One region of the Xenorhabdus bakwenae genome, then DNA from elsewhere that is predicted to be linked to it. Evidence: predicted binding sites of a transcription regulator. Region 1 holds the regulator's gene; each other region holds the start of a gene.
The links. The regulator CRP, encoded in region 1, controls carbon source genes, mostly activating them, when cyclic AMP is high. The targets are predictions, from matches to a motif close to ATGTGANNNNNNTCACAT.
Positions count from the first base shown of each region.

Region 1 (8,129 bases):
CAATAGCCAACCCTGATAAATTTTGATTGGCTCTCCTGCCGACGTTATGGTGTCCAGCCGCTTATAATGCGAAGTAGCTGTCTTCCAGGCTAGCCAGAATAAATACAGGCATCCGAGTATTTTCAGGCCCGTATGTAACGCAGGATAAATCAGCAGTAACGCAGCAACACCAAACGCAGACAGCAGCAAAATTGTCTGCATCCCCAAAATAATGCCCAGACAAAGCGGGATAGAACGGCGAATTCCAAAATTAGCTCCCGATGATGTCAGTAACAAATTGTTTGGACCCGGTGTGACAGCGGAAATAAACATAAATATACTAAGCGAGAATATCAGGCTTAAAGTCATGGGTAGATTCCCCTCCCACCCAGGTGGTTGACATTTCTTTTCAAGAAAATAACAGTATGTTATTTCACATACAAGATAACTAATCATGAAATCAATTCATTATGAATCCCGGCCTACAACTCCATTAGCACTGGCTAAGTTCCCCAATGATGAATTACCGTATTTTCAGGAGCAATCACAATGATTATCCCGTGGCAACAATTGGAAGCCGATACACTCCACAACTTAATTGAAAACTTTGTCTTGCGGGAAGGTACTGATTACGGCGAACAGGAAAAAACGCTCGAACAAAAAGTGCAAGATGTCAAACGTCAACTTGAGCGAGGTGAAGTTCTGCTGGTATGGTCTGAACTACATGGAACCGTTAATATCTTGTCTAAAGCGATGTTCCGCCCGTAAAGCTCGGTTTGTTTTATTCATTCTAATTGACTGATTCGCCAATTTTATTGATTAAGGAGTCTGTTCATGTCTGCCAAACACCCCGTTATCGCAATCACTGGTTCCAGTGGCGCAGGAACAACCACGACCAGTGTCGCTTTTCGCAAGATTTTCCAACAATTTGACGTAACAGCCGCACTGATAGAAGGGGATAGTTTCCATCGTTATACTCGTCCTGAAATGGATGCCGAGATACGGAAAGCAAGAGAACAAGGCAGACATATCAGCTACTTTGGGCCAAAAGCTAACGATTTCGGTATGCTGGAAAAGACATTCCTTGAGTACGGAGAAACGGGCAATGGCCGCTGCCGAAAATATCTCCATACCTATGATGAGGCCGTCCCCTATAACCAATTACCCGGTACTTTCACACCGTGGGAACCTCTGCCATCAAATACGGACGTCCTATTTTATGAAGGACTGCACGGTGGTGTTGTCACGCCACAACACAATGTCGCCAGTCATGTTGATCTGTTGATTGGCGTTGTGCCTATCGTCAACTTAGAATGGATACAAAAACTCATCCGTGATACCGGTGAGCGTGGGCATTCCAGAGAAGCTGTCATGGATTCCGTTGTCCGCTCAATGGATGACTATATCCGCTACATCACTCCTCAGTTTTCACGTACCCACATCAATTTCCAACGTGTCCCTACTGTTGATACCTCTAACCCCTTCTCTGCCAAAGCGATCCCCTCGCTGGACGAAAGTTTTATCGTGATCCGCTTCCGTGGTCTCACTCAAATTGATTTTCCTTATTTACTCGCTATGCTTCAGGGTTCATTTATTTCCAGCCTAAATACTATCGTCGTTCCGGGTGGAAAAATGGGGCTGGCAATGGAATTAATTATGGCACCGCTTGTTAAACAATTACTGGAAGGCAAAAAAATCTCGTAATTTAATCCCCATTTAATTTTTAATAAGGCAGGTAACAAAAAATAATGTTACCTGTTTTATTAAAATAAATAGGCCATTTTTGGTAACATAATTTTTTCCCTTTTATAAATGTAAAATCAATAAAACCAACTCTTCTGCCTGATTTCTGATAATCTGGCAGTCAGTTTAATAGGCTGAAGCGATACAGGAGAAGACAGAAACGCTTTCCTGTGTTACAAACAAGGTTACAAGTAGGGACTGACAAGGTATATGGTTAAGACAATATACCTAAATTTTGACATCTTTATAATCCATATAAAATTCCCGCTTGTCAGTTTTTCAGCAGGTTAATTGTTAACCTATTGATTTTATCAAGCCAGCCTGAAGAGGAACTACCGTTTCTCACATCATAAAGGCAGAAATAACAACAGAGGATAAAGCGAATGGTTCTCGGCAAGCCACAAACAGACCCAACTCTTGAATGGTTTTTGTCACACTGCCATATTCACAAATATCCATCCAAGAGCACGCTTATTCATCAAGGCGAGAAAGCAGAAACGCTTTACTATATTGTTAAAGGTTCAGTTGCTGTTCTAATAAAAGATGAAGAAGGTAAGGAGATGATTCTCTCTTATTTAAATCAGGGAGATTTCATTGGTGAACTTGGATTGTTTGAAGAGGGGCAAGAACGTACTGCATGGGTGCGAGCCAAAAGTGCCTGTGAAGTGGCTGAAATTTCCTATAAGAAATTTCGCCAGTTAATTCAGGTCAATCCTGATATTCTGATGCGTTTATCTGCCCAGATGGCAAGTCGCCTACAAACCACTTCCGAAAAAGTAGGTAACTTAGCCTTTCTGGACGTTACAGGCCGTATCGCCCAGACATTGCTCAATCTGGCCAAACAGCCTGATGCAATGACTCACCCTGATGGTATGCAAATCAAAATCACACGTCAGGAAATCGGGCAGATTGTGGGTTGTTCCCGTGAAACGGTTGGCCGTATCCTGAAAATGCTGGAAGATCAAAACCTGATCTCTGCACATGGCAAAACCATCGTCGTTTATGGGACACGTTAATTCCCGATAAACCAGAAACTCAGCCAGTGCAGCCCGTTACTTCGCACTGGCTTTTTTACTTTTATTTGTTTAACCAGCGGGATACCGCCATTTCCAGCCGCATCATGCCGTCTGTAATTTCGTCCTCAGGAATGATCAATGATGGGGTAAAGCGCAAGATGCTGTCTCCTGCACTTAATAACATCAATCCCGATTCCGCCGCTTGCTGCACTATCTCTCTGGCCTTGCCCTGATATTCAGCTTTCAATACGGCGCCAATAAGCAAGCCTTTTCCACGAACTTCATGGAAAATACCATATTTTTGGTTCAGTTTTTCCAGAGCATGAATGAGCCTATCGTGCCGTTTTTCCACGCCCATCATCACTTCTGGCGTATTGATGATATCCAGTACGACACAACCGATACTACAAGCCAGTGGATTTCCACCATAAGTCGTTCCATGCGCACCCGTTTCCATTGCTGCCGCTATTGTATCTGTCGTTAACATTGCACTGATGGGAAAACCGCCCCCCAGCGCTTTTGCTGTCGTCAGGATATCCGGCTGTACGCCATAATGCTGGTAAGCATATAATTTACCCGTGCGCCCTATTCCACTCTGGACTTCATCAAAGACCAACAAGACCTGATGTTTATCACACAATTCCCGCACGCCATGCAGAAACTCTATCGTCGCAGGAGTCACTCCCCCTTCTCCTTGAATTGGCTCCAAAACAACAGCGCAAGTGTGATCATTGATTTCCGCCCTGACGGCATCCAAATCGTTAAAAGGTACGTGAACAATATCAGCAGGTTTAGGTCCGAACCCGTCGGCATATTTTGGCTGCCCTCCTACCGAAACAGTGAAAAAGGTGCGTCCATGAAACGCCTGATGGAAAGCAATAATTTTAGTTTTATTCGGATGATGACGAGTAATCGCATAACGACGTGCCAATTTAAATGCCGCTTCATTAGCTTCCGCTCCCGAATTAGCGAAAAAGACTTTCTGGGCAAAGGTCGCATCAATCAATTTCTGCGCTAAAGTTAAGGCTGGCTCATTGGTAAAAATATTGCTGACATGCCACAATTTTTCACCTTGCTGCTTCAGGATGTTCACCAAAGCCGGATGACAGTGCCCCAAAGCCAGAACCGCGATCCCTCCGGCAAAATCAATATATTCTTTACCCTGTTGATCCCATACTCGACTTCCTTGCCCTCTGACAGGAATAAAATTCGCCGGTGCATAAATGGGCAACATCACGTGATCATAGGTATTTCGTTTTATTGCTTTATTTTCTGACATTTCCCCCACCTTATTTTTATCTTTGCCATTTGAAAAATGAAATAATACTCATAAAATATGAATAAAAAATCACTTAAGAGCAAATAAAAAAACACTGAATGAGGGAATATGGAGGTAACTGACTAATATTTCAGGAAATTATTCAACAATTCATGTCCCTGCTCACTCAGAATGCTTTCCGGATGAAATTGCACGCCTTCCAGTGGTAAAGTACGGTGACGTATTCCCATGATTTCATCTACGTCGCCATTGCGCTGACTCCAGGCCGTCACTTCAAATGAAGCAGGAAGCGTTTCTGCGGCAACGACCAAAGAGTGATAACGCGTGACCGTCAATGGACGATCTAATCCTTTAAATACCCCTTGCTGGCTATGATGGATCAGACTGGTTTTCCCATGCATCACTTCACGAGCTTTAACAACGCTCGCACCAAAAGCTTGACCTATTGCCTGATGTCCCAGGCACACACCGAGGATGGGCAATTTCCCTGCAAAATGTGAAATCGCTTCCAACGAGATCCCTGCTTCATTTGGTGTGCAAGGCCCCGGAGAAATGACTAAATGAGTAGGCGCCAAATCTTCGATATCTTCAAGCTGAATCTCATCATTACGCTTAACTAAAACCTCTGCCCCTAACTCACAAAAATATTGATATAAATTGAATGTAAAAGAATCGTAGTTATCTATTATTAGTAACATAGGAGTATATCCTACTGATTATTATAGTCTTATAAGTTGCCCTACCCCAGAGGGATATTATGCATTCTGTATAACAGTAAAATCAGGTAAAGCAGTATTAACAGCAATGGGGGGCTAATCATACCACAGAAGCACTTTTAAAATAGTGGTACGGAGACCGCATTACCATAATGCAGCATGATGTAACAACGTAGAAATGGCGGAGAGAAGGGGAATGCAAACGGTACTCAAACAACCAGTAATGATTATCCGAATACCGTATTATGTCGGTCTTCGAGCTGTTAAGGTTCAACCTTGGCAGACAAGATCACAATAGGTTTTGCCGGTACATTTTGGTAAGGACCAACATTTTCTGTTTTGACCTGAGAAATTTTATCAACCACATCCATGCCCTTAACCACTTTGCCAAAGACTGCATAACCGAAGTCACGCTGCCCGTGGTCAAGGAAAGCATTATCAGTCACATTAATAAAAAACTGGCTGGTTGCGCTATCCTTATCTGCGGTACGTGCCATAGCAATAGTACCCCGCAGATTCCGCAGACCGTTATCTGCTTCATTTTTAATTGGCTCCCGGGTAGCTTTTTGCTTCATATCCTTTGTAAAGCCGCCACCCTGGATCATAAAGCCCGGGATAACACGATGAAAGATGGTGTTGTTATAAAATCCCTCATTGACATACTCAACGAAATTCCTGGTAGTCATTGGTGCCTTATTGCTGTCTAACTCAAGTTCGATTTCTCCAGCCGATGTGACCAGCTTCACGTGAGTTTCAGCGGCTAATACTGGGACAGCTATCGCACTGATAGCACATGCAGCCATAAGCGACACAAAAATACGTTTAAACATTAATGGTTCCTTTATTTTTGAGGTCAACAATAAAACTCATAACAACAAAACGCCTTAAGTGTAATTCCCTATGGAGTGAAGTTCCAAAGATTTACCTACATTTACGAGTATCTTAGATGAATAGAGGGAAAATCTACCGATAACTTTTATATTCGCATAGTTCAGCAAAGTCTATTTTGTGAATAACCCCCATATTGATATGCTTTCCATGCTAAAACATAGAAATTGAAGATTGATGTACACTCGACAGCATAATCAGAGTCATTCAAAATCTGTAAGCTCAGTTTCTTACACTGTGCTTTCGGATATTTTTTCCAGAATAATCACCAACATGATCTATACCAATCCAACTTCAAGATGCGTGTTATATTTCCCCGCGCAGCGGGGAAATATAAGGCCTCACGTCGTCTTGCGGATTGCAACTTGAAGTTTATCGAGTATATAAGGAAAGTTTGAATCCCGAAAAAGTGTTGATTTGGCGAATTATTCACAAAAAGAACCTATTACGGATTCCTCAAGTTACTCCTGTCCACAAGCAACTCCCCTCGGTATAATCATCGCGCTATTTTTGTGTATTCCTCAGGGAGATAACCATTTTGACCATCAAGAACTACAACTATCATATGACCCACTTTATTACGAGTGCACCTGACATTCGCCACCTGCCTCAAGATGTGGGTATTGAGGTCGCGTTTGCCGGTAGGTCAAATGCGGGTAAATCCAGCGCCCTGAATGCACTGACCCGCCAAAAGAGCCTTGCGCGTACCAGTAAAACCCCTGGCCGTACCCAATTAATTAACCTATTCGAAGTAGAAGAAGGAGTCCGTCTGGTAGACTTGCCGGGCTATGGCTACGCCGAAGTACCAGAAGAGATGAAACGTAAGTGGCAGAAAGCGTTGGGGGAATATCTCCAGAAGCGTGAATACCTTCAGGGATTGGTGGTTTTGATGGATATCCGCCATCCACTGAAAGATCTGGATAGGCAAATGATCGAATGGGCGGTCGTGATGCAAGTCCCTGTCATGGTATTGCTGACTAAAGCTGATAAACTGGCATCCGGAGCCCGTAAAAGCCAACTGGCAAAAGTTCGTCAGGAATTAGCCTCTCTGGAAGGTGATATTCAGATCGAATACTTCTCCGCCCTGAAAAAAATCGGCATTGATAAACTAGAGCAAAAACTTAACCAGTGGTTCAATCAGCCAGCCATTGAGATGGAATAACATCCGCCTCTGCCCCATAAAAAAACGCCCCAGTCAAAAGAAATGACTGGGGCAGCTAATATTCAGCTAAATCCGATTACGTGAAGTAAAAGGTCTGAAAGATAGAACATCTTACCTCTGTACCCTACGCCGATAACTTTAACCTATTCTTTTAATCAAAAAAAGACTTTTTTGTAATTAATTTTCACTAATTACCTCGATTCAGCTGTTAACATTTAAGCAATTCAGGTTATTATGGCGTCATTAATGTAGTTTAATTACATATTTATGAGATCTAGATCTAATCTACAACCTAACTGAAATTCTTGTCACATGCCTTTTCGCGGCATAATTGAGATAATTTCAGTTCATTAAACAAGCAGTATTTTCATAAAAATCATTCAATAAAAAAAGAACCGCATTTCTACGGCTCTTTTTCTGCTTCTGCTTCTTAAGATAAAAAGGTATATCAGTGTGCCTGATCCCAATTATCACCAATCCCAACATCCACATTTAACGGCACATCAAGCTGCATACTTTGTTCCATCAGCTCTCTGATTTTCTGCCCTGCGGTCTCCAGCTCTGATTCATGCACTTCAAATACCAGTTCATCGTGAACCTGCATGATCATGCGCACATTTGGCTGCTCACTGATAATCCAGTTATCTACCGCAATCATTGCCAATTTGATGATATCTGCTGCCGTCCCCTGCATAGGTGCATTGATGGCTTCACGCTCTGACGCCTTACGACGCATGGCATTACTCGATTTGACATCCGGCAGGTACAACCGACGACCTTCCAGCGTTTCGACAAATCCCTGTTCAGCCGCCTGCGTCCGTGTACGTTCCATATAAGCCAGCACTCCCGGATAACGCTCAAAATAGAGATCCATATAGCGCTGCGCTTCACCACGCGGAATACCTAACTGGCGGGATAGGCCAAACGCACTCATGCCATAAATCAGGCCGAAGTTAATCGCCTTAGCACTGCGACGCTGTTCACTGGTCACTTGTTCCAATGGTACGCCAAACACTTCCGCAGCCGTTGCGCGGTGGATATCTTTGCCTTGGGCAAATGCCTCCAACAAGCCTTTGTCCTGTGACAAGTGCGCCATAATGCGCAATTCAATCTGCGAATAGTCCGCCGCCATAATGCGGTAACCTTCCGGTGCCACAAATGCCTGACGGATGCGGCGCCCTTCATCATTACGAACAGGGATGTTTTGTAAGTTTGGATCACGGGAAGAGAGGCGTCCCGTCGCAGTTACCGCCTGATGATAAGACGTATGAACGCGATTTGTCAGTGGGTGCACCATCAGAGGCAATTTATCCGTGTAAGTGGTTTTCAGTTTTGCCAGGCCGCGA
Region 1 is NZ_CP119194.1:3,240,102-3,248,230, reverse strand. It holds gene PXH59_RS16230 (LysE family translocator) at 1-348, opposite strand, end outside; gene PXH59_RS16225 (YheU family protein) at 529-747, shown strand; gene PXH59_RS16220 (phosphoribulokinase) at 814-1,683, shown strand; gene crp (cAMP-activated global transcriptional regulator CRP) at 2,106-2,738, shown strand; gene PXH59_RS16210 (aspartate aminotransferase family protein) at 2,800-4,017, opposite strand; gene PXH59_RS16205 (aminodeoxychorismate synthase component II) at 4,140-4,715, opposite strand; gene ppiA (peptidylprolyl isomerase A) at 4,997-5,563, opposite strand; gene yihA (ribosome biogenesis GTP-binding protein YihA/YsxC) at 6,160-6,783, shown strand; gene spfP (small protein SpfP) at 6,846-6,893, opposite strand; gene polA (DNA polymerase I) at 7,232-8,129, opposite strand, start outside.

Region 2 (8,129 bases), 1.1 Mb from region 1:
TTCATTGGCTCTTGCATGACGAATATTGGTCATTTCCGTGCGGCGGGTAAATTACTGGATCAGCATAAAGGCCAGTTACCGACTCGCTTATGGGTTGCTCCTCCGACTAAGATGGATGCTGCTCAATTAACGGAAGAAGGTTATTACAGTGTTTTCGGCAAGAGCGGAGCACGCATTGAGATCCCGGGGTGTTCATTGTGCATGGGGAATCAGGCACGTGTGGCGGATGGTGCAACAGTGGTATCCACTTCCACCCGTAACTTTCCTAACCGCTTAGGTTCCGGTGCCAATGTTTACCTTGCTTCGGCGGAGTTGGCGGCTGTCGCTTCACTGTTGGGGCGCTTGCCAACGCCGGAAGAGTATTTGCAGTTCATGGATAAAGTCGATGAAAGCGCGGCCGATACTTATCGCTACCTCAATTTTGATCAATTGAATCAATACACAGAGAAAGCGGAAGACGTGATCTTCCAAACCGCAGTATAAAAAAGTATATTGCAATGTATGGGGAAGCAAATGCTTCCCCTTTTTTTGTTTTTCGGCCTATCGTTTTATAACAATTTCGTAGTAGTTTTTGTCTCAGTTTGTGGGCGGCTTCAGAGGTGGAAATGGCAGAACTGTTTAAAATCCAAATGGAATTATTTGGCATCTGTAAAAATAGTAGGTGAGGGGGTATGTGATGGAATATGAATTTATGCAGGATATTGCCGGCCAAGTAACAACATCCTTTTCAATGGATCATGAAGCCATTGGTCATTGGTTGAATGAAGAAGTGAAAGGCGATTTGCGTGTATTGGATAAAATCATTGTGGCCTTGCAAGAGATTAAAGGGAGTGAACGCCAGTGGCAGTTGGCGGGTCATGAATATACGCTATTAATGAGTGAAGATGAGATCATGATCAGGGCCAATCAACTTCAATTTGATACAGAGGTTATAGAAGAAGGAATGAGTTACTACGATAACGAGAGTCTGGCTTTTTGTGGGACAGATGATTTTATCAAGATGTTGGGAGACTACAGAGAATTTATTTTGCACAAAAATAAAACATAAGTGGCCGTGTTCAAGCCATGAAGGCTTTCTGCCATAATTTATATTCCACACATTCTTGTGTTGTGATAGTGGCTTTCTATTCTTTGAACGGGAGCCTATCTCTGCGAGTCGTGTTCGTTGTGAATAACGGCATTGAACGGAAATAGGCTCCAATAATCACGGTGGGCTTTGTATGGAAAAGATCAATCTGTCAAATGAGATTGATAAAGCGGCAAACTGGTTTACCAACAATCAGGATCTACTGATTCAGTATGTGGTAAACATCGTATCTGCCTTTTTGATCCTTATCGTTGGCTTATTTGTTGCCAAGTTGGTTAGTAAAGCCATTAAGCGTGTTATGTCCCTACGTGGCATTGATGCCACCATTTCTGATTTTCTGGCCGCGATTATTCGTTACGCCATCATCGCGTTTACGATTATTGCTGTTCTTGGGAAATTGGGTATTCAGACTGCTTCTGTGATTGCAGTCATCGGTGCCGCAGGTTTAGCGGTAGGTCTGGCATTGCAAGGTTCACTGTCTAATTTTGCTGCCGGTGTTTTATTGGTGCTTTTCCGCCCACTGCGTACTGGCGAATATGTCAGCATTGGTGCCGTGGAAGGAACTGTCATGCAAGTACAGATTTTCTCGACAACATTGCGCACGGCAGATGGCCGTATCATTGTGATCCCTAACGGTAAGATTATCGCGGACAATATTATCAATATCAGCCGTGAACCTGATCGCCGTACCCAAATTATGGTAGGTGTTGCGTATGATGCGGATATTGATGAAGTGAAAAGAGTGTTGGGTGATGTGATTCAGGAAGATAAACACATTCAACATGAAAAAGGTGTCACTATTCGGCTGCATGAAATGGCACCTTCATCATTGAACTTTATTGTGCGTGTGTGGACCACCAATGGTGATGCCTGGAACGTCTATTGGGATTTGATGGAAAACTTTAAACGTGCTTTGGATAGGCACAATATCGGCATTCCATTCCCGCAAATGGATGTTTATCTGCATCAGCAAAATAGTGTTTTACAGAAGAAGACGAACGAATAATCAAGATATCGTGATGTGAGAGTTTCTCACATCACCTTTCCTAATGATGTATTAGAATCATTCATTTTTACTAATGCATCATCTTGTTTAATATGCACTGATATCGTAACTAATTGAATAATTATTAGGAATCTTTGCATGTTTTCAACATTTATTCAGGGCTTTTTTCTTAGTGCTGCGATGATCCTTCCGCTTGGACCCCAAAATGTATTTGTCATGCAACAAGGGAGCAGGAAACAGTTCCATTTAATGAGTGCAACATTATGCTCCACAAGTGATGCTCTGCTTATTATGGCGGGAATATTTGGTGGCAGTACCCTGCTGGGGCAATCTATACTTTTATTGCAAGCGGTGACATGGGGAGGCGCTGTATTTTTACTATGGTATGGCTGGGGCGCTTTTCGAACTGCGTTATCGGCAGAAGTCGAATTTTCCCATGCTGAAAAAATTATCCAAAGCCGTTGGCGAGTTATCGTCACGCTATTCGCTGTGACATGGTTGAATCCCCATGTTTATTTGGATACCTTTGTCGTATTGGGCAGTATAGGCGGACAATTGTCCGCCGAACTTCGGTCGTGGTTTACCATTGGGGCAGTGATGGCGTCGATCAGTTGGTTTTTTGCCTTGTCATTCTTGTCTGCATGGTTTTCACCTGTGCTTAATCAACCCAGAGCGCAACGGATCATCAATATTTTCGTTGGTTGTATGATGTGGTATATCGCCTGGGGCTTAATTCAGCAAGGATATAGATTTTTTATCAATCACAATATTTCTCTATAGATTACTTCTCTCTAGAGAGTGTGCTAATGTTTTTGAAAGCGCCTTATTCATGTAACTTTAGGAGGTCTTGTGAAACGTAGATCACTGGTATTGGCCGCAATGATGGCTTTAGGCAGCTTGTCTTGCATGACAGCTTCCGCCGCTGACTCACTCTCTATTCCACATATTTCCACCTCTGGTAACGCGATAGTTAAAGCGACGCCAGATATGGCTACCCTGGTAATCCATGTGAGTGAAACGCAAAAGAGTGCGGCAGAAGCAAAGAAAAAAGTCGATGAACGAGTGGCGAAATATTTTGATTTCCTGAAAAACAGTGGCATCGAAAAAAAAGATATTGATGCTGCTAATTTGCGCACCCAGCCAGAATATCAATATGAACAAAAGAGTGGAAAATCGAGTATTACAGGTTATCGGGCGTCGCGTTCAGTTGAAGTGAAAGTTAACAAGCTAGAGCAACTGAATGCCTTATTGGATGGTGCCCTGAAAGCAGGGCTGAATGAAATTAACTCGGTTCAGTTTGGTGTCAATAATCCGCAACGTTATCGTGATGAAGCCAGACAAAGAGCCATCGAGAATGCCATTCAACAGGCAACGACATTGGCAAAAGGGTTCAACAGTAAGTTAGGCCCTGTGTATAGCATTAATTATCGTGCGCCTGAAGCTGTGCCTATACCAATGAGTCGTCTGAAATACCAGGCTGACTTGTTGGCAGCGCCCGCTTCTGGCTCTGCCAGCGAAACTTACGAACCACAGAGCATAGAGTTTTCTGATCATGTTGATGCCGTTTTTGAATTACAGCGTTAATGAGCATCATCTTCCTGACGTAACATCTGGCGCCCTCGTTTTAGCAGGGCGTCAGTGACTTTTCTCATCGTTCCGCTTTCAGGGGCAAAACGATGCCAATAAAGCATACGGCGTTGGCACAGCCCTGGTGTGAGATCGACTAACTCACCGGCTTTTAGCTCTTTGTCGATTTGCAAGTGTGGGATCATGCAACAAGTCGAACTTTGTTTTGCCAGTTGAACGAATGCTTCGGAAGAATTCACGATATGGCAGGGCACACTTCCCGGCGATAAATCGAAATTCTGTTGTAAAAATGCTTGATGCATATCATCTAAATGGTCAAATGCAACCGCAGGTGCTTTCAGTAATGCTGAACGCGTGACGCCATTCGGGAAAAAACGGTCTGCAAACGCCGGAGAGGCGACAAACAGGTAATCCAGAGCGCCTAATTTATCAACTAAGCAGCTTGGCAGAGGTTGAGACTGAATACTAATTGCACCGACGACTTCACCACGCCGTAAACGCTCCTGAGTACGGGTTTCATCTTCTACTTGAATATTTAACCGAATAGGTAGATCAGACAAAACCGGATGGAGAGCCGGTAAAAGCCACGTTGCCAGGCTGTCTGCATTAACAGCAAGGGAAAGCAATAACGGGATCTCATTACTATTTTCATCACCCAGCCATTGTGCTTCCAGCATTTCCACCTGATGTAATAGCGCAAGCAACTTTTGCCCTTGCTCTGTCGGGTGGGGAGGAACAGTGCGTACCAATAGTGGCTGACCAAACATATTTTCTAATTGCTTGATTCTCTGGGATACCGCTGATTGAGTAATACAAAGTTTTTGCGCTGCCCGCTCGAAACCACGTTCTTTGATCACTGCGTCTAATGCTTGCAATGATCGGTAATCAGGACGTTTCATTGAAAATAAGATTCTCCGTGTTTGCACTTTTTGTGTTACAGCCCAATAAAAACCATTATGTGGCCTAACCAGCACTATGCCATATTTTTTCATGAGGTGAGCCAATATTGTTTATACTAGCCGTCAGATTTTTCCTTGTAACTGATTATAGGCTGTGATCAATATGACTCAGGACGAACTGAAAAAAGCAGTAGGTTGGGCGGCATTGGAATACGTTAAACCGGGTACAATTGTCGGCGTGGGTACAGGTTCTACCGCCGCGCATTTTATTGATGCGTTAGGCACTATCAAAGATAAAATTGAAGGTACTGTGTCAAGTTCAGACGCATCGACTGAGAAATTGAAAAGTCTCGGTATTCCTGTGTTTGACTGCAATGAGGTTGACGCTTTGGATATTTACGTTGATGGTGCTGATGAAATTAATGGTCAAATGCAGATGATCAAAGGCGGCGGCGCAGCGTTGACCCGGGAAAAAATCATCGCGGCGGTTGCGAAGAAATTTATCTGTATTATTGATTCGTCTAAGCAAGTCGATGTGTTAGGCAAATTCCCTCTGCCAGTTGAAGTCATCCCAATGGCACGGGCTTATGTGGCTCGTGAGCTGGTGAAATTGGGCGGAACACCGGTTTATCGTGAAAACGTAGTCACTGACAATGGTAATCATATTCTGGATGTTCACAACCTCTCGATTGTTGATCCCATTGCGTTAGAAAATAAGATCAATGGGATCGCTGGCGTGGTGACAGTGGGCCTTTTTGCTAACCGAGGAGCAAACGTAGTACTGGTAGGGACTGCGGATGGCGTTAAGACGCTCACTGAATAAGCATTTATTGAGGGCAGAATAATCTGCTCTCAAAATATTTTTATTTTTATTCAAAACAGAAAATTTAGTGATATATATCACTTTTATGTCTAAAAAAACCGCAAAACTCTGCCTTTATCCCGTAACGAATTATTTTACTTTGCATAACAACTTATTTACTGTTGCTTATTCTGTGATATAAGCAATCGATTGTATTGCCGTTACTGTTTTTTTTGTTATTTTGGTGGCGTCGATATGCATTATGAAAGTAAGTACAACTAGGGCGGGCAAATGGTTAAGGTATCTTTAGAAAAGGACAAAATTAAATTTCTGCTGCTGGAAGGCGTTCACCAAAGCGCAGTAGATAGCCTGAAAGCGGCAGGGTACAGCAATATTGAATATCACAAAGGGGCATTAGAACCGGAAGAATTGAAAGCCGCGATCCGTGATGCCCGATTTGTCGGTATTCGTTCCCGCACCCAATTGACCGAAGAGATTTTCGCCGCAGCGGAAAAACTGGTTGCAGTTGGGTGTTTTTGTATTGGCACTAATCAGGTTGACCTGAAAGCGGCGGCAAAGCGCGGTATTCCGGTATTTAATGCGCCTTTTTCCAATACGCGTTCGGTCGCTGAAATGGTATTGGGTGAACTGTTGCTGCTGTTACGCCGTATTCCTGAGGCGAATGCCAAAGCCCACAATGGAGTATGGGATAAGCAAGCAAAAGGTTGCTACGAAGCGCGCGGAAAAAAATTAGGCATTATCGGTTACGGGCATATTGGTACACAGCTTGGCATTTTGGCGGAAAATATTGGCCTGAATGTCTATTTCTATGATATTGAAAATAAATTGCCATTAGGTAATGCACAGCAAGTTCATCATTTGTCTGAATTATTGAATATGAGTGATGTTGTGAGCCTGCATGTTCCCGAAACTGCTTCAACCAAAAATATGATTGGCGCAGCAGAAATGGAATTGATGAAACCAGGTTCAATTCTGATCAACGCATCACGGGGTACGGTAATTGATATTGAGGCCCTCAGCAATGCGTTGGAAATCGGGCATCTTTCTGGTGCCGCGATTGACGTTTTTCCTCATGAACCCGCAACAAACAATGATCCCTTTATCTCACCATTGAGCCAGTTTGATAACGTACTGCTGACGCCACATATTGGGGGATCGACACAAGAGGCCCAGCAAAATATCGGTTATGAAGTTTCTGGTAAACTAGTCAAATATTCTGATAATGGTTCAACATTATCAGCGGTCAATTTTCCCGAAGTCTCGCTCCCTGTTCATGCCAAAGATACGAACCGATTACTGCATATCCATGAAAACCGCCCGGGTATCTTGACCAGTATTAACCAAGTGTTCACTGAGCAAGAAATCAATATTGATGCTCAATATCTGCGGACTGACAGCGGCATTGGTTATGTAGTTATTGATATTACGACGGAGAATTCAGCTCAGGCTGAATTGGTCTTGCAGAAACTGAAGGCTTTGCCGGGCACGATCCGTTCTCGCTTGCTTTACTGAGATATGATTGCTCGTTAACAAGGATCGTGATTGATTAGAAAGTCAGGGGCTATTGAAGACACAATAGCTCCTGTTACTGGTCATGCACCCAATAGTTAGATAACCTTTGGAAGATAGTATTCACGCTCAATGAAAGTGCCTATCACTTTGTCATGCATTTCTTCGGATTTGGAATAACAGATCGTTTTCCGATTCAGTCTCTTGATGCGAGTACGTAAGGTCAGATTGGTTCTTTCGATACGTTGAGTAAATTTCTTCCCTCTAAAGTGTTTTTCCTCAGAAAGGCAATCGTAAACGGCATAATTATCGGTACAGAAAAATTGAATTTCGAAAGGAGCCAGAAGTGCCAGCAATTTGCTCAGTGTTTTCCTGCTGCGATCCCCCAATACGTGCGCGATTATTTGCTTTTGCTCCGGTTCCCAGGCATACCAAAGCCAGCGCTGATTCTTCTTGTTACCGACAAAAGACCATTGTTCATCAATTTCGCAGATAATATGAATATTATTTGCGGCCAGCGGCAGTGTAGTTACCTGTCTGGGTTCGAGTTTTTTTAGGGTACGAAGAACGGTGTTGATACCCACCTTCAGGACACGAGCGGTGTCTCTGATACCGCCATTATTCGCAGCCATATCCACAATCTGATCTTTCATTCCGGGTTTGCAGGCTTGGTAGGTGTAATTCAGTTGAAAGGTTTTACGGCAGGCATAACAGTGATAACGCTGATGTCCGCTGCTTCCTTTTCCATGCCCTTTGACCTCTTCCGCTTTGTGACAGTAACGACAAACCACATCAACTTTAGCCATATCTCACCAGTAATAAAAAGTGGGGAGTTTACTACAACAATCTAATGATTGGAAGCATGACCCCTGTTACTCACTGAGTAGAATCGTCGTTCATATCCATCGCCATACTTTTTCTGGGGTCATGATCTCTGGCAGAGGAATATCCCAACTCGCACTGGGTAGTTTCTCAACTAACTGAAAATTGTGGGCTAATCCAATCGGATAAAAATTCTGTTGTTGCCATTTTGCGAGAGTCCTATCGTAGAATCCCCCCCCATCCCTAAGCGTTGCCCTGTACAATCGAAAGCGACCAAAGGAATAAACATGACATCAAGTTCAGCGATGGGTAAAACCTGCCGAACATCCAACTGAGGCTCTTCGATATTAAAGCGATTACGAATAAGAGGCATATCGGCGCAATAACGGAGAAACA
Region 2 is NZ_CP119194.1:2,124,772-2,132,900, reverse strand. It holds gene acnB (bifunctional aconitate hydratase 2/2-methylisocitrate dehydratase) at 1-483, shown strand, start outside; gene PXH59_RS10945 (YacL family protein) at 677-1,048, shown strand; gene mscS (small-conductance mechanosensitive channel MscS) at 1,221-2,093, shown strand; gene argO (arginine exporter ArgO) at 2,232-2,873, shown strand; gene PXH59_RS10930 (oxidative stress defense protein) at 2,943-3,677, shown strand; gene PXH59_RS10925 (LysR family transcriptional regulator ArgP) at 3,674-4,579, opposite strand; gene rpiA (ribose-5-phosphate isomerase RpiA) at 4,743-5,402, shown strand; gene serA (phosphoglycerate dehydrogenase) at 5,673-6,914, shown strand; gene PXH59_RS10910 (IS1 family transposase) at 7,010-7,717, opposite strand; partial or broken gene PXH59_RS10905 (5-formyltetrahydrofolate cyclo-ligase) at 7,808-8,129, opposite strand, start outside.
Region 2: a site for CRP is predicted at 5,468-5,485, ahead of serA (phosphoglycerate dehydrogenase). Genes of this name have one in related genera too.

Region 3 (8,129 bases), 1.6 Mb from region 1:
ATGAATTCACTGCCTCATTGTCTGGCGAATTCTGGTGCTGTGTTGTGGCATCCGAAAACACATAAAGATTGGGTACGACCAGGTATTATTCTTTATGGCGTGTCTCCGAGTGGAAAGTGGTGTGATGTTGCCGATATTGGGTTGAAACCAGCCATGACGCTACAAAGTGAAATCATTGCAGTACATGAGCTTCCCGAGGGAAAAGAAATTGGCTATGGCAGCCGCTATACAACCCAAAAACCCATGCGAGTCGGTACAGTTGCCTGTGGTTATGCGGATGGATATCCGCGGCATGCCCCAACGGGAACACCTATTATGGTTGATGGTGTTCGTACCCGGTTATTGGGGGCTATATCAATGGACATGATGACGGTTGATTTGACTCCGTGTCCTCAGGCAAACATAGGCAGCATTGCCGAGTTGTGGGGAGAAAATCTACCCGTAGATGAAGTCGCAAACCCGGCAGGAACCATTGGTTATGAGCTTTTGTGTGCTTTAGCGAAGCGCGTTCCTGTCACTGTGGTTTAATCCTTTCTATTTTTAATAATTCAGGCATTTTTATCTTGGTTTTGGAATAAATGCCTGTTCTATATCCCACTTGATTGATTATTATCTGCAAACTTACGGCAGCGGATCATGACAGAAAGTCTGTCAGGGTTGCCATTCTTAGGCTGCAATGGGTTATTGATACGTGCAGTTTCGATACACGCCATATTCTTATAACCTTCTTTGCTCATATCTTTCATACTACTGGAAAGTGCAGCGCCAGGATTCCAGCAGACGACTTCGCTATGGTGATAGTGGTGTATTTCAATTGTTCGTTTCCATAGCGGATCTCTGAGCAGGTTAAAATCGTCTGGTTTGGTATAAATTCGGTCTGTTCTCCCGCGGAAGACTAAATCTTCATCAATATATTGCTCACTCTCGGTGAGAGTATCAATAAAATGTGAACCAAGCCCGCTAATCTGAATTTGATTGATGTCACTCACATTGAAGTATGAGTGAAGAGCACACGTGGCTTGATATTCACCGTGGGGTTCTAATTCTATTTCGCAAGTTTCCCCCAATTTAAAGCGGGCAATCAGCGTGAATTCATGTGGCCATAACTTACGGGTATATGCGTTATCCTGCAATGTGAATGTCAAAATAACGCCATTTTCATTCTCATCATGAGCTTTGAGTTCCCAGGGGAGTATCCGTGCAAATCCATGACTGGGCGCTGCAAACGCACCAAACCAAGGCCAACAGATGGGAATACCACCACGAATAGCAGTACCTGCGCTGAAAAGCGTGTTATCACTGACCCATAATACGGGTTTTTCGTTATTGGGTTGCCAGGTAATCAGGTGTGCACCTTGAAGGCTGATCACGCCGCGAGCTTTAGGATGGGAGACAACAATTAACGGAAAACCATCAATGTTTCGCTGGCTAATATAAGGGGAGAGCTGTTCTACAATCGGTAATGAGAAAATTTTATCAAGCATCAGTCATGACCTTATGTACACTTAAATTGGCAGTTGAACTAAGGAATAAGAATATCTCAATATTTTAGTTATATAAACATAAAAGCCACCTGAAAACAGATGGCTTTTGAAAGTGGATAAAAGCTCGATTATTTGGAGATGTGAGCGATCAGATCCAGCACTTTATTGGAATAACCGGTTTCGTTGTCATACCAGGAAACCAGTTTTACAAAGTTATCGTTCAGCGCGATACCTGCTTTTGCATCAAATACAGAAGTCAGTTTTTCGCCGTTGAAATCAGTGGAAACCACGTCATCTTCAGTATAGCCCAGAATGCCTTTCAGTTCGCCTTCTGCCGCTTCTTTAATCGCGTTACAGATTTCTGCATAAGTTGCTGGTTTAGCCAGACGTACAGTCAGGTCAACAACAGATACGTTAGGAGTAGGAACACGGAAAGACATGCCGGTCAGCTTGCCGTTCAGTTCAGGGATAACTTTGCCTACTGCTTTTGCTGCGCCAGTGGAAGAGGGGATGATGTTCTGTGCTGCACCACGGCCACCACGCCAGTCTTTTGCTGAAGGACCATCAACCGTTTTCTGGGTAGCGGTTGTTGCGTGAACTGTCGTCATCAGACCTTCAATGATACCGAATTTGTCATTAATAACTTTAGCCAGTGGAGCCAGACAGTTAGTGGTACAGGACGCGTTGGAAACGATATCCTGGCCTGCGTAGGCACGGTGGTTGACACCCATAACGAACATTGGCGTATTGTCTTTGGATGGACCGGTCAGAACAACTTTTTTTCGCGCCAGCCGCGATATGCTTACGTGCAGTTTCGTCGGTCAGGAAAATACCCGTTGCTTCTGCAACAACATCAGCACCGACTTCGTTCCATTTCAGGTTAGCTGGGTCTCTTTCAGATGTCACACGGATGGTTTTGCCGTTAACAACCAATTGACCGTCTTTAACTTCAACAGTGCCGTTAAAGCGGCCGTGGGTTGAATCGTATTTCAGCATGTATGCCATGTATTCTGCATCCAACAGATCATTGATCGCAACGATTTCAATGTCTGAGCGCTCTTGAGCAGCACGGAAAACAATACGGCCGATACGACCAAAACCGTTAATACCTACTTTGATAGTCATAGTATTCCACCAGCTATTTTTTAGTGAATTAAAAGTTGTTTCTAAAGTTACCAAAATCTTGCCAGCCGTCAAGCGGAATCGTGTCAACAATTGAAAAAGATCAATTTAATAATCACTATTCAGACGATTGTTATACAGCTGGAGCAAGCTCTACGTACACCATTATCGGGGTATAAGGAGATATTTAAAGTTACCATTGGTTAGTTATGTGAGACTTATCACAATTAGTAAAGTAAATTGCTATGTTGGATGGGTTAGAATGCATTTTGACATTTTGATGTTAATTTTGGGTTGTTTCCGATGATATTTTATTGAAAATATTGACCTTAAAAGGTGATCATTATGACTAAAAGTCAAAATATTTCCCTTTCTATAAAACAGCTTAGTAAAATACAGCGCTATGTTACGCAAGAAGCAGGTACTGAGCCGCCGTTTTCAGGAAAATTACTCCATAACAAAAAAAATGGTATTTATTATTGCCTGTGTTGCCGCCAGCCATTATTTGTTTCTGATACGAAATTTGATTCGGGATGTGGATGGCCGAGCTTCTACCAACCGATTCGTGATGGTTCTGTTACATATATTGATGATTATTCTCATAATATGCATCGGATAGAGGTGCGTTGTAGCCAATGCCAGGCACATTTGGGGCATATCTTTCCCGATGGTCCCAAACCGACAGGAGAACGTTTTTGTATTAATTCAGCAGCGCTGTGTTTTGTTGATAAAGAAACAGGCGAAGAAACGACAGGTTAATGTTACGTTTGAATATTCTGAATTTAAATGAGATTTTGGCTTTATGAGTTAAAAAGAAACGGTTCAGCTTTTTTTGATAAAATATTTTTAACTGTTCTTAAGGTCAATATATGATTCATACTCATGTTGGCTTACAGCCCTACAAGTAAGATATGTAGTATATGTAGTGAAATAGAGCACATAGCCATTAAGTAAGGAAATTTCGATGAAGTTGGATGATTTACTCTCCGCCATGACGCCTGAAATTTATCAGCGATTAATTCAGGCTGTTGAACTGGGAAAATGGCAGGATGGTGTACCGCTCACACCAGAACAGAAAGAATACAGTTTACAGGCGGTGATGCTCTGGCAAGCAAAACATAATCATGATCCTGAACATATGACGATTGGCACAGACGGCCAAATTACCATAAAAAGTAAACAGGAGTTAAAGGCGATATTTCAGTCTGACATGGTCGCAAAATTAAAACCCCAGTCGGAAGATTGAAATGGCATGAATTGAGAACCTCGTCCTGTTTTTTGTTAAGGACGAGGTTCTTTTTAGTTTATAAATTAATTTTATTAATGGTTAGGGCTGCTGTAGTAATGGATTAGGTCATAAAATAGATATAATTTCATTTTGTGGAACTAACTTGGCCCCTTTTCTGGCCATTTCTTCAAATGCCCGCTGGCTATCCTCTTTCTGGATATTAACACCCCGGCAGCCATCAACAATAACATAGGTTTCATAACCTAGTGTCAGGGCATCAAGTACAGTAAATTTTACGCAGTAATCAGTGGCGATACCCATGATAAGCAGGCGTTGTATATTTTGTTCTGTTAACCATGCATCCAGGCGGGTTTTACTATTATGGTCATTATCGAAGAATGCACTATAGCTATCTATCTGGGGGTTTTCACCTTTACGGAAAATTTCTTGAATAGCAGATTGATTTAACAAAGCATGAAACTCTGCACCAAACTCTCCTTGTATACAATGATTCGGCCACCATACTTGAGGAATACCATTGAGTTTTCCTAATGTACCTACTTTTTTTCCTGAGTTTTCTGCAAAACTCATATGGTTAGCAGGGTGCCAATCCTGAGTTGCGATGACCGGGATATTGTTTTCCTGGCATAGCGCAATCACATCATTTGCTGTCTCAATCACTGCGTCGCTATCTTTGACTGCCAGTGCTCCTCCGGTACAAAAGTCATTTTGCAGATCGATAAGTAATAATACTGTTTTCATCATATTTCTCGACTTATCTATTTGTTATTCATCAGCGTAACTCAATTCTCCCCGCAGATTTTGTTGCATCAAGTCGCGGATCTCTTCAGGGGGATAAGATTGACTCAGTAAATAGTGCAATTTTGTTAAAGCTGCCTCGAAAGTCATGTCATAGCCGCTGATAACACCTGATGCAGCCAGAGAATGACCCGTCGCATAACCTCCCATGTTGACTCGGCCAGAAATGCATTGTGTCAAATTAACCACAATAATGCCTCGTTCCGTTGCTGTCTTTAGCGTTTGCAATAAATCAACGCGTTGCGGAGCATTGCCAACACCGTATGAGCGTAAAATCAATGCCTTGACGGGTTGCATCAGAATATTTTCTACCACCTGACTGGATAATCCCGGATAGATGGTCACGACACCAATTGGTTGCGATTTGATTGGATTTACAAAGAATTCGCCTTGACTAACAGGTATAGGATTTGTTTTGAAAGTGCGAATATTTATTCCGGCTTCCATCAGTGGGGGGCAGTTCGGGGATGAAAAAGCATTGAAGCCATCTGCATGGGCTTTAATTGTTCTATTGCCACGAAATAACTTATTGTTAAAAAACAAACTGACTTCGTTAATAGGGTAATTTGCTGCGAGATACAGTGCATTAAGGAGATTGGTTTGCCCATCGGAACGCAAGGCTTCCAGCGGAATTTGTGACCCTGTCACAATAATGGGCTTATTCAGGTTTTTACACAGGAAGGAGAGTGCTGATGCCGTGAAAGCCATGGTATCCGTACCGTGCAGAATAACAAAGCCATCATAGTCATGATAATTCTGATAAATATCATTTGCGATAGTGTTCCAGTCGTCAGGACTCATATCAGAAGAATCAATCAAGGGTTGGTGTTCACGGATCGTGAATGTCGGCATTTCTGGACGGTGAAATTCTGGCATTTTAGCAAGTTGTTGCTGTAAATGACCGGAAACGGGAATGTATCCATTGGGGGAATGTTGCATCCCAATAGTACCGCCAGTGTAAACAACATAGATCGATTTCTTCTGCATGGTAACACCTCAATAAAAACATTTAGCCGGATTATAGGGAGTATCAAGAATAAAAAAAGCCTGATGGTGACATCAGGCTTTAAATTTGTTGAAAACTTAGTCAATTATTTTAACGGATATCGACACAATTCAGACAGAATGTGTAGATATTTTGCGGATCTTTCATATTGTTATAAAATGTAGCTTGTTTTTTCACATCTTGAGCGACTTCGGCAAATGGAGCCGGCAACATTGACTGCAAAGTATTTGGTAATAGTGCTTGTGCTGATGAAGTCATTCCCCGCATGAATTTTTCCGAGAATGAAAGTTCAGGCTGCATCCAGTCCAGTGATACATCTTTGATCTTTGCCAGTTCAGCGGCTTTTTTAACGGCGTCATCAAAATCACCCAGCTGATCGACCAAACCATGCTTTTTGGCATCAATGCCACTCCAGACACGCCCCTGAGCGACGTCATTGATCTCGTCTAAAGATTTATTACGAGAGTTTGCAACTAGCCCGATAAACTTACTGTAACCATTTTCAATAGCGAGTTGCATGACATCTGAGAATGTCTGGTTGATACCTTTAGTTGCAGAAATATCGGCTAATGGTGTTGTTGAAACCCCATCGGTATTCACACCAACGTAATTGAGGCTCTTCTCAACGGTTAGAATGACACCAAAAACACCAATCGAGCCTGTTAAGGTACTCGGATCAGCAATAATATAGTTAGCTGGAGTTGATATCCAGTAACCGCCTGAAGCAGTCAATCCCCCCATTGAAACGACGATGGGTTTCGCATTTCCGGTTTTGTCATCCCGGATTGCGGCTAACTCATTGCGAATAATTTCAGACGCCCCGATACTGCCACCTGGGCTGTTTACTCGTAATACGATCGCTTTGATATTGGGGTTATGGTGCGCTTCGCGCAGTTGTTCAACAAGGGTGTCGCTGCCAACGATACCCGGTGATTGTTTGCCGTCTAAAATTGCCCCTTCCGCAACAATAACAGCAATGTTGCCTTTATTATTTGTGTTTTGTATTGGTTTTTGGTCAATGTAGTTATAGATACTGATGTAATTGAAATGTTTTTGTTCCTTATTCCAACCAAATTTTTCCTGCATTTTCTTTTCAACGACACTGCGTGGCTCAATATAGTCCACCAGTTTGTTTTGGTACGCATACAGTGAAGCGTCTCCGCCTGCTTTACGGAATTTCTCGATAAAGTTTGTGGTGCCGGGGAAGACCTGATCAGCAGGGATATGCCGGTTAACTGCGATGGTATTTAAATAATCGTTCCACAGTTCGTTGAGCCAGAGGCTGTCAGATGCACGAGCTTCTTTTGACATATCGTCACGTAACATAGGTTCGACGGCTGATTTATAAGTACCTACACGGAAAATATGGGTAGACACTTTCAGTGTATCTAACAATGATTTGTAATATAACTGGTTGGTGGAGAAACCATGGATATCAACAGAGCCTAATGGAGAGAGAGAGATTTCATTGGCATAGCTGGCTAAATAATATTGTGATTGGCTATAAGAATCGCCAATCGCAAAAACAGGTTTGCCTGCCGCTTTAAATTCGTTGATGGCTTTGCCAAGATATCTCATAGAGGTCTGGTTTGTACCGATAAAATCATCCAGCTTTAATACCATGCCAGTAATTTTGGGATCGTTTTTTGCGCGGCGAATGCTGTCAACAATGTCAAACACAGAGGTTTCTTTGTCATTGCTATTGGATGGACCCAAAAGATTTTTGGCGAATTGTTCAAATGGACTGCGATCAGTTACGCGATCAAGAACAATCCCGGATAAGTTAACATACAATGCCCCGTGATAGTTATCGTCAAGTTTGGATTGTTGTTGGTAAACGATGACGCCAACAACGACAACAACAATCAACAGAATAAAAATAAGATTGAAAATAAATTGGCGAACAAAATTTAGGAGTTTCCAGCTCCATTTAAATAATGCTGCCGTGAAGTGCCATAATTTGCGCATATTGTTCTCCGGTCAGGGTATCAAATAGGGTTATCCTAATCATCCTGCTTGAAAATGTCAGCTGGAAATCATGTTATTGATTGAAAAAACAGTTTATGTGCTTTCATTCATTAACGAATAAACAGAGAATGTCGGTCTGAGACAGATTATCTTACTTTAGGAGAAAATAATGAATGCTTTGGAACTTTTGTTAAATCGTCGTTCAGTTTCACGCTTAACAACCCCCGTACCAAAAGATATTGAATTGCAACATATTTTAGCCGCTGGAATGAGAGCGCCTGACCATGGGGCTTTGCGTCCTTGGCATTTTATTGTGATGGAAGGGGAAGGTATAGATAAATTCAGTAATCTCCTTGAAAAAGCCGCAATTGAAGGCGGAATGGGCAAGGAAGTTGAGGAGAAAGCAAAAAATGCCCCTTACCGGGCACCAATGATTATTACCGTTATCGCTAAGGTCGTTGAACATGCAAAAGTTCCGGCATGGGAACAAGTCGTTGCTGCG
Region 3 is NZ_CP119194.1:851,427-859,555, forward strand. It holds gene alr (alanine racemase) at 1-528, shown strand, start outside; gene PXH59_RS04835 (D-hexose-6-phosphate mutarotase) at 588-1,484, opposite strand; partial or broken gene gapA (glyceraldehyde-3-phosphate dehydrogenase) at 1,613-2,609, opposite strand; gene msrB (peptide-methionine (R)-S-oxide reductase MsrB) at 2,952-3,365, shown strand; gene PXH59_RS04850 (YeaC family protein) at 3,571-3,852, shown strand; gene pncA (bifunctional nicotinamidase/pyrazinamidase) at 3,961-4,596, opposite strand; gene ansA (asparaginase) at 4,621-5,640, opposite strand; gene sppA (signal peptide peptidase SppA) at 5,750-7,627, opposite strand; gene PXH59_RS04870 (NAD(P)H nitroreductase) at 7,797-8,129, shown strand, end outside.
Region 3: a site for CRP is predicted at 2,816-2,833, ahead of msrB (peptide-methionine (R)-S-oxide reductase MsrB). Genes of this name have one in related genera too.

Region 4 (8,129 bases), 1.6 Mb from region 1:
GCTCATCGCGATAGCGGTTCAACAGCGGCATGGCGTTGTTCTGGGCAAAATCTTCAAATTGCAGCAGTACATTAGGCCAGCGACGTTTCACAGCCTGAATAAACTCATCGACAAATTCATCGTACTCTTTGCCTGTAATGCGTGGATGACGCCAGCCCATATACAGAGGGTCATTGAGGCGCTGTGGGTTATTGGTTCCTACATCCAGAACCACAGGCAGGGTATAAGCAGGGCTGATCCCGCCACAGGAGGTATACAGCGACAGTTTACCGATAGGAATACCCATGCCGCCGATCCCCTGATCACCCAGACCAAGAATGCGCTCACCATCGGTAACAACGATAACTTTTACATTCTGCTTGGTGGCATTTTGCAGCATATCATCAATGTAAGCCCGGTTTGGGTAGGAGATAAACAAGCCACGGGCACGGCGGTAAATATCAGAAAAGTGTTCACACGCTTCACCAACAGTTGGCGTGTAGATAATAGGCATCATTTCGCTTAAGTGGGCATCAAGGAGACGATAGAACAGCGTTTCGTTGGTGTCCTGAATATTCCTTAAATAAATGTGTCTATCGATATCGTATTTGAAATCGCAATATTGGCGGTAGGCGCGTTCGGCCTGCTCTTCTATTGTTTCAACGGCCTGCGGCAATAAGCCGTGTAAATTGAAATGACTACGTTCTTCTTCTGTAAAGGCACTGCCTTTATTCAGCAGAGGAAATTCCAACAAGATAGGGCCAGCGTAGGGAATATAGAGAGGACGTTTACTTTCGTGTTCCAGTTCCATGATGCTTACTCTTTGAACTTATCAATAACAAAATCGGCTATAGATCCTAAGAAGATAAAAACAATAAGTACAGTAAATGTTACTTAGATATGATTATCATGAGCAAAAATGAGAGATAACATACAGAATTGGCTAATAAAATGTTATTGGATGATACACATTTCAAAATGTATACCGTTCTGCTTTTGTACAGCCGAGAGCCGTTAATGTGCATTCTGTCGCATTCCATTGTGATAAATGGCTATTTTCGCTTTCCACCAAAACGGCTCGCTTGATGGATTGACAATCGCCATCTGCCATATTCATGAAAATCAGAGCTGCCTGTAATGGTGGTAAGCTTGGGTTGAATGCCGCATTTTCTGCATAACGGCCGGTATAAACTTTCCCTTGTTCATCTTGTAGGGCAATGCCTGCATGGGATTGGCTATAAGGCGCATGGCTACGGTTCGCTGCATCCAGTGCTGCCTGCACCAATTCGTCACTGCTAGCTAACTGATGGCCGTGATTAACCTCATCCAGCAACAATGGTGTGTCGGCTAAATCGCGCGGGCCAAAGGCTTCTGGCAGGTAATCGGCCAGAGTCAATGGTGGCCGGCTGGGGAGGCAAACTTCCAATTGTGTTCCACTATTCAGTTCATTCATAAATTGTCGACAATGGCCACAAGGTGAATAGTTGACGGTGATGGCAACCAACTTTTTCTCACCACGCAACCAGGCGTGCGTGATGGCGGATTGTTCTGCATGGATAGTTTGCTGTAATGGAACCCCAGCGAATTCCATATTGGCACCGAAATAGAGATTGCCACTTTCTCCCCGGACAATTGCGCCAACATAAAAATGGGAAATAGGCGCACGGGAATAGGCTGCGGCAAGTGGTAATAAGGCTAATGCCAGCGCCTGATCGTCTGATCCGCAGAGCTGTTTAATTGACGCCGCTTGCTCTGCGGTCAGCATGGCGGGAAAATCGTCATTGCCAATATAAGGTAAGAGGGCTTTTTGCAGTTCAGGTGTGATTTTTGCCCAGATAGCGTGAAAACGAACTTGCATAGAATGATCTCCAAATTAATTGAAGGTCATTCTAGGACGTCTGTTCAGGTTTGCAATGTGATAAATAGCATATAATTAATGAAATTCGTGTAAACAAGATATCATTTTATTAACCTATATCAAATTTTTGCTATTTTGTTGGATTTGTTTACTTTCTTGCTACGATTTTGTAACCCGTAACCCAAAAAATGATTAGCCAAACAGATGCAGCAATACGGGAAATAGAAAAGGGGCAATCAGTGAGGTAATAATGCCGCAGGTCATTAAGGCCAGTGAGCTGTATGCCCCTTCAATATAATCCATTTCTGCACAGCGAGCCGTTCCCACCGCATGAGATGCTGTACCCATTGCCAACCCTCGTGCCGACGGGGTTTTTATTTTCAGGGCGTTAAATAGATTGTGACCAAAGATAGCCCCCAAAATCCCTACCATAATGACACAAGCTGCACTAATGGCGGGAATACCGCCAATGGAATCGGCTACAGCCATAGCGATTGGGGTCGTCACGGATTTGGGGAGCACAGAGGCCGCAATTTGCGGTGTAGCCCCTGCCCATAATGCGATGGCAGTCCCCGTAACCATGGCGACAATGCTGCCGACAAAACAGATACTAATAATAGATTTCCACTGGGCACGGATTTGATGTAGCTGTTCATACAGCGGAAAAGCCAGTGCAACAACGGCAGGTTGCAGCACATCGTTCAGTATCCGGCTGCCGGCAAAATAGTGTTTGTAAGGAGTATGCGTCAGCAACAGCAGAGGAATGATAACGGCCATTGAGATCAGTAACGGATTAAATATCGGCAGTTTGAGTCGTACTGACAGTTTTTTAGCGCCGTAAAATACAATCAGAGTTAATGGTAGTGACCACCAGATATGGCTTAACATTTTTCTTTCTCTTCCGGTTCTTGTGATAACGGTTGTGATGGATTTGTGGGGGTTGAGATGGGTTCTTGCTGCTTAGTACCAGTCTGGCTAGTCTCCATTTGCCGAGCACTGATAATGACACGTTCACGATGAATATAGTGGGAACTATAAGCAACAACGACCATAACAATCACTGTGCTAACGATACAAGAAAGGAGAATAGGGAGCATTTGTTGGCTAAGTTGTGGGTAATAATCCATGATCCCCACCCCGATGGGCAAAAAGAGCAGTGTCATGTGTTTCATCAACAGGCTACAGCCTGGTTTTACCCAATGTGAGGGAATAATTTGGGATGCGAGTAAGCCAAACAAGAGAAGTAAGCCAATAATACTGCCGGGGAGAGAGAAAGGAAGTTGTGCCGAAATGATATTCCCCACGATCAGGCACAAATAAAGCAACGCGAATGCGCGCAGGTATTGCCAACCTGTTATCAGCACATTTTGGAAAGACATAATCAATAATTCCTCAATATAACGAGGTTTTTATCATACGACTAACATTATAAATGTGCCATACATCACATTAAAAAGCGGGTCTTTTTTGGAACCCGCTTTGTTATCTAATTGATAATTAATGATATTTATTAAAAATATGCCACTATCATTTAACCTGCATACCGGGTTGGGCACCGCTGTCTGGGCTTAACAGGAAAATGTCTTTTCCACCAGGACCTGCTGCCATCACCATACCTTCTGAAATACCGAAGCGCATCTTGCGTGGAGCAAGGTTGGCAACCATCACTGTCAGACGGTTTTCCAGCGCCTTGGGATCAGGATAGGCTGAACGAATACCAGAGAAGACTTGGCGAGTTTCACCACCGAGATCAAGTGTGAGTTTCAGTAACTTATCTGAACCTTCGACAAAATCAGCCTGTTTGATCAGGGCGATCCGCAGGTCAACCTTGGCAAAGTCATCAAATGCAATGGTGTCCTGAATGGGATCATCTGCCAGCGGGCCTGTTACAGTTTGTTGTGGCTCGATGCTCTCTTTTGAATCAGCAACTATGGCTTCAATTTTCGCCATTTCGATGCGGTTGAACAGCGCCTTGAATGGTGAAACATCATGGTTCAACAAAGGTTGCTGGATGCCATCCCAAGTCAGTTCAGTATTCAGGAAGGCTTCTGCCCGTGTGGCCAAAGCCGGGAGTACAGGTTTCAGGTAAGTCATCAGCACGCGGAACAGGTTAATTCCCATTGAACAGATTGCTTGCAGATCAGCATCACGGCCTTCTTGTTTCGCCACAATCCACGGGGCTTGTTCATCAACATAGCGGTTAGCCAGATCGGCCAGTGCCATCATTTCACGGATCGCCTTGCCGAATTCACGATTGGTAAAATCGTCTGCAATGCCCTGTGCAGCATCGACGAATTTCTGGTATAGCGCAGGATCAGCGAGTTGCTCCGCCAGTTTGCCGCCAAAGCGCTTGTTGATAAAGCCCGCATTGCGTGAAGCAAGGTTAACCACTTTGTTAACGACATCGCTGTTTACACGCTGAACAAAATCTTCCAGATTCAGATCAATATCGTCAATGCGGGAAGAGAGTTTTGCCGCGTAATAATAGCGCAGGCAGTCTGCATCCAGGTGTTTCAGATAAGTACTGGCCTTGATGAAGGTGCCACGGGACTTGGACATCTTAGTGCCGTTAACCGTGATATAACCGTGGACAAACAGGTTGGTTGGCTTACGGTAGTTACAGCCTTCCAACATGGCTGGCCAGAACAGACTGTGGAAATAAACGATGTCTTTGCCAATAAAATGGTAGAGATCGGTTTTGGAATCTTTTGCCCAGAACTCATCGAAATTCAGGTCATCACGTTTATCACACAGATTCTGGAACGAACCCATATAACCAATTGGGGCATCCAGCCAGACATAGAAATATTTACCGGGCTGATCGGGGATCTCAAAACCAAAATAAGGTGAATCACGGGTAATATCCCATTGTTGCAGCCCCGCTTCGAACCACTCCTGCATTTTATTAGCCACTTGCTCCTGCAAGGTGCCGGAACGCGTCCATTTTTGCAGCATATCGCTGAAAGCAGGCAGATCGAAGAAGAAATGCTCTGTATCACGCATTTCTGGTGTTGCGCCGGAGACAACAGAACGAGGATTAAGCAATTCCGTTGGGGAATAGGTGGTTCCGCAAACTTCACAGTTATCGCCGTACTGATCTTCTGCCTTACATTTCGGGCAGGCACCTTTGACGAAACGGTCTGGCAGGAACATACTTTTTTCTGGATCAAATAATTGAGAAATTGTCCGGTTTTTAATGTAACCGTTCTTTTTTAGTTCCAGATAAATTTGGGAGGCAAGAACTCTGTTCTCTTCGCTGTGCGTAGAGTGGTAATTATCATAGCTGATGGCAAAACCGGCAAAATCCTGCTGATGCTCTAGGCTCACCTTGGCAATCATCTCTTCTGGAGAAATGCCACTCTGCTGTGCTTTCAGCATAATTGGTGTACCGTGGGCATCGTCGGCACAGACAAAGTGAACCTCTTTGCCGCGCATTCGATGATAACGAACCCAAATATCAGCCTGAATGTGTTCCAGAATATGACCGAGATGAATTGGACCGTTAGCATAAGGTAACGCACAGGTCACCAATAATTTGTTCGCGACTTGAGACATAGTTAGGATCAGACTTCCGTAAAGTGAAAAGGGTTTTTGATGTTACCTGATAAGGCGCGTTGCTGCTAGGGTAACGCGAGATCTTCGTCACTTTTACGGGTTACCTTTATCCGAAGTGGTTAGCTTCTGTTATGATGGCTGAACAGTTTTAGGTTTGAGAAAGATAAATCAAAAGGAGCTGGGATGAACTCACAATCCCCGGAGCAGACCAATCCTGACCTGCTGAAAAAACATGTTGCAAAGATATTAGCAACATTCAAACATGTGACCTTAGAGCAAGATTTGATTGCCCTGAAAGCATTACACCATTGCACTATGCTGGATGGGATACTGCATATTGAATTAACCATGCCGTTTGTCTGGAAACGCGCCTTCGAAATATTAAAGAAAGAAACCACTCAACGCTTGCAATCCGCGACGGGAGCAAAATCCGTTGAATGGCGATTAACCCACAATATCAGCACATTGCGTCGTGCCAATAATCTGCCGGGTGTTAATGGCGTGCGCAATATCGTGGCAGTCAGTTCAGGGAAAGGCGGCGTAGGGAAATCCAGCACAGCGGTGAATCTGGCGCTGGCGCTGGCACAGGAAGGCGCAAAAGTGGGCATTTTGGATGCAGATATTTATGGGCCATCCATTCCCAATATGCTTGGTACAGCCAAAGAGCGCCCGACTTCCCCTGATGGACAGCATATGGCACCAATTATGGTTCACAGCATGGCAACCAACTCCATCGGTTACCTTGTTACCGATGATAACGCGATGGTATGGCGTGGCCCGATGGCAAGCAAGGCCTTGATGCAGATGCTGCAAGATACGCTGTGGCCGGATCTGGATTATCTGGTGATTGATATGCCGCCAGGAACAGGCGATATCCAGCTAACCTTGTCCCAGAATATTCCGGTGACAGGCGCGTTGGTTATCACAACCCCACAAGATATTGCCCTGATCGATGCGATGAAAGGCATCGTCATGTTTCAGAAAGTCAATGTGCCTGTGTTGGGTGTTGTTGAGAATATGAGCATCCACATTTGCAGTAACTGCGGCCATCATGAGTCCATTTTCGGCACGGGTGGGGCGGCAAAACTGGCAGAAAAATATCATTGCCAATTACTGGGGCAGATCCCGCTGCATATTTCACTGCGCGAAGATCTCGATCGGGGTGAACCGACGGTAAGCAGCCAGCCTGACAGTGAATTTGCCGATATTTATCGTGAAATTGCTGCCAATATTTCTGCCAAGATGTATTGGCAGGGCGAAAAAATCCCGACTGAAATTTCTTTTCGTGCAGTTTGATTAATGAGTTTAACTGTGTGTAACAGCGGTTGAGCGGTTGAGTAGAAAAAGTTGGTCAATGGCTCAATGGGTACAGAGTCATTGACCAGTACTCAATGTTTTCTCTATTTTCTACCGCAATATAACACCTTATCATCCGAGATCCGGTTGCACATTTTTGTGAAAATTATTTGCAGAATATTTTCCATCAGGGCATAAAATTGCGGGATTTTTATGCGAAGCGTATCGAAAAAAACGAGACTTATTCTGTTTACTCTGGAATAGAAGCCATTTACTCCCTATAATCCGCCAAACATGGTGTTAGCAAATACCATATTCCCGCTTTATTTTTTTCTTTATTTAACCAGGTTATTTTTAGTATGGCTGATGAAGCACATAAGTGTACAATCGTAGGTATTTCAGGTGCCTCCGCCTCAGGCAAAAGCCTTATTTCCAGCACACTTTATCGAGAATTACGGGCTCAGGTTGGTGATCACAATATCGGCGTTATTCCAGAAGATTGTTATTATAAAGATCAAACGGATACCCCGATGGAAGAGCGTCATAAAGTTAATTATGATCACCCAAATTCTATGGATCACGATTTGCTACTCGAGCATCTTCAGGCATTGAAAGCCGGAAAATCCATTGAATTGCCACAATATGACTACGTTGAGCACACCCGCAAACCTGAAGCCATTCATTTTGAACCGAAAAGAGTTATTATCCTCGAAGGTATCCTACTATTAACAGATAAGCGCTTACGCCAAGAACTGGACTTTTCCATTTTTGTCGATACGCCACTGGATATTTGTCTGATGCGCCGTATTAAACGTGATGTGAATGAACGCGGACGTTCATTGGATTCCGTGATAGAGCAGTACAAGAGAACGGTGCGTCCAATGTACCTGCAATTTATCGAGCCATCGAAACAATATGCCGATATTATTGTGCCTCGTGGTGGAAAAAACCGCGTGGCCATTGATATCTTAAAAGCCAAGATTGGCCAATTTTGCGAATAATCTGTTATCCAGGTATTCATCAGTATCATCGTATTTGAGAGGAAATAATGCGACTCTGTGACCGTGACATTATTAAATGGCTAGATGAAGGTAAGCTGGTAATTACCCCTCGTCCCCCTGTAGAACGCATTAATGGGGCAACGGCTGATGTGCGCCTTGGGAATCAGTTTCGTGTTTTTCGTGGTCATACTGCCGCTTATATTGATTTGAGTGGACCTAAGGCAGAAGTCAATGCGGCACTTGACCGTGTCATGAGCGATGAAATTACGTTGCCGGCGGGAGAAGCCTTTTTCCTCCATCCTGGCGAATTGGCTTTGGCAGTAACGCTGGAATCTGTCACACTGCCTGATAATTTAGTCGGTTGGTTGGATGGTCGCTCATCTTTGGCTCGTCTTGGTTTGATGGTTCATGTTACTGCGCATCGTATTGATCCAGGCTGG
Region 4 is NZ_CP119194.1:1,612,873-1,621,001, reverse strand. It holds gene PXH59_RS08490 (NAD-dependent malic enzyme) at 1-790, opposite strand, end outside; gene cdd (cytidine deaminase) at 953-1,837, opposite strand; gene PXH59_RS08480 (CidB/LrgB family autolysis modulator) at 2,030-2,725, opposite strand; gene PXH59_RS08475 (CidA/LrgA family protein) at 2,719-3,216, opposite strand; gene metG (methionine--tRNA ligase) at 3,365-5,392, opposite strand; gene apbC (iron-sulfur cluster carrier protein ApbC) at 5,576-6,688, shown strand; gene udk (uridine kinase) at 7,048-7,689, shown strand; gene dcd (dCTP deaminase) at 7,737-8,129, shown strand, end outside.
Region 4: a site for CRP is predicted at 1,893-1,910, ahead of cdd (cytidine deaminase). Genes of this name have one in related genera too.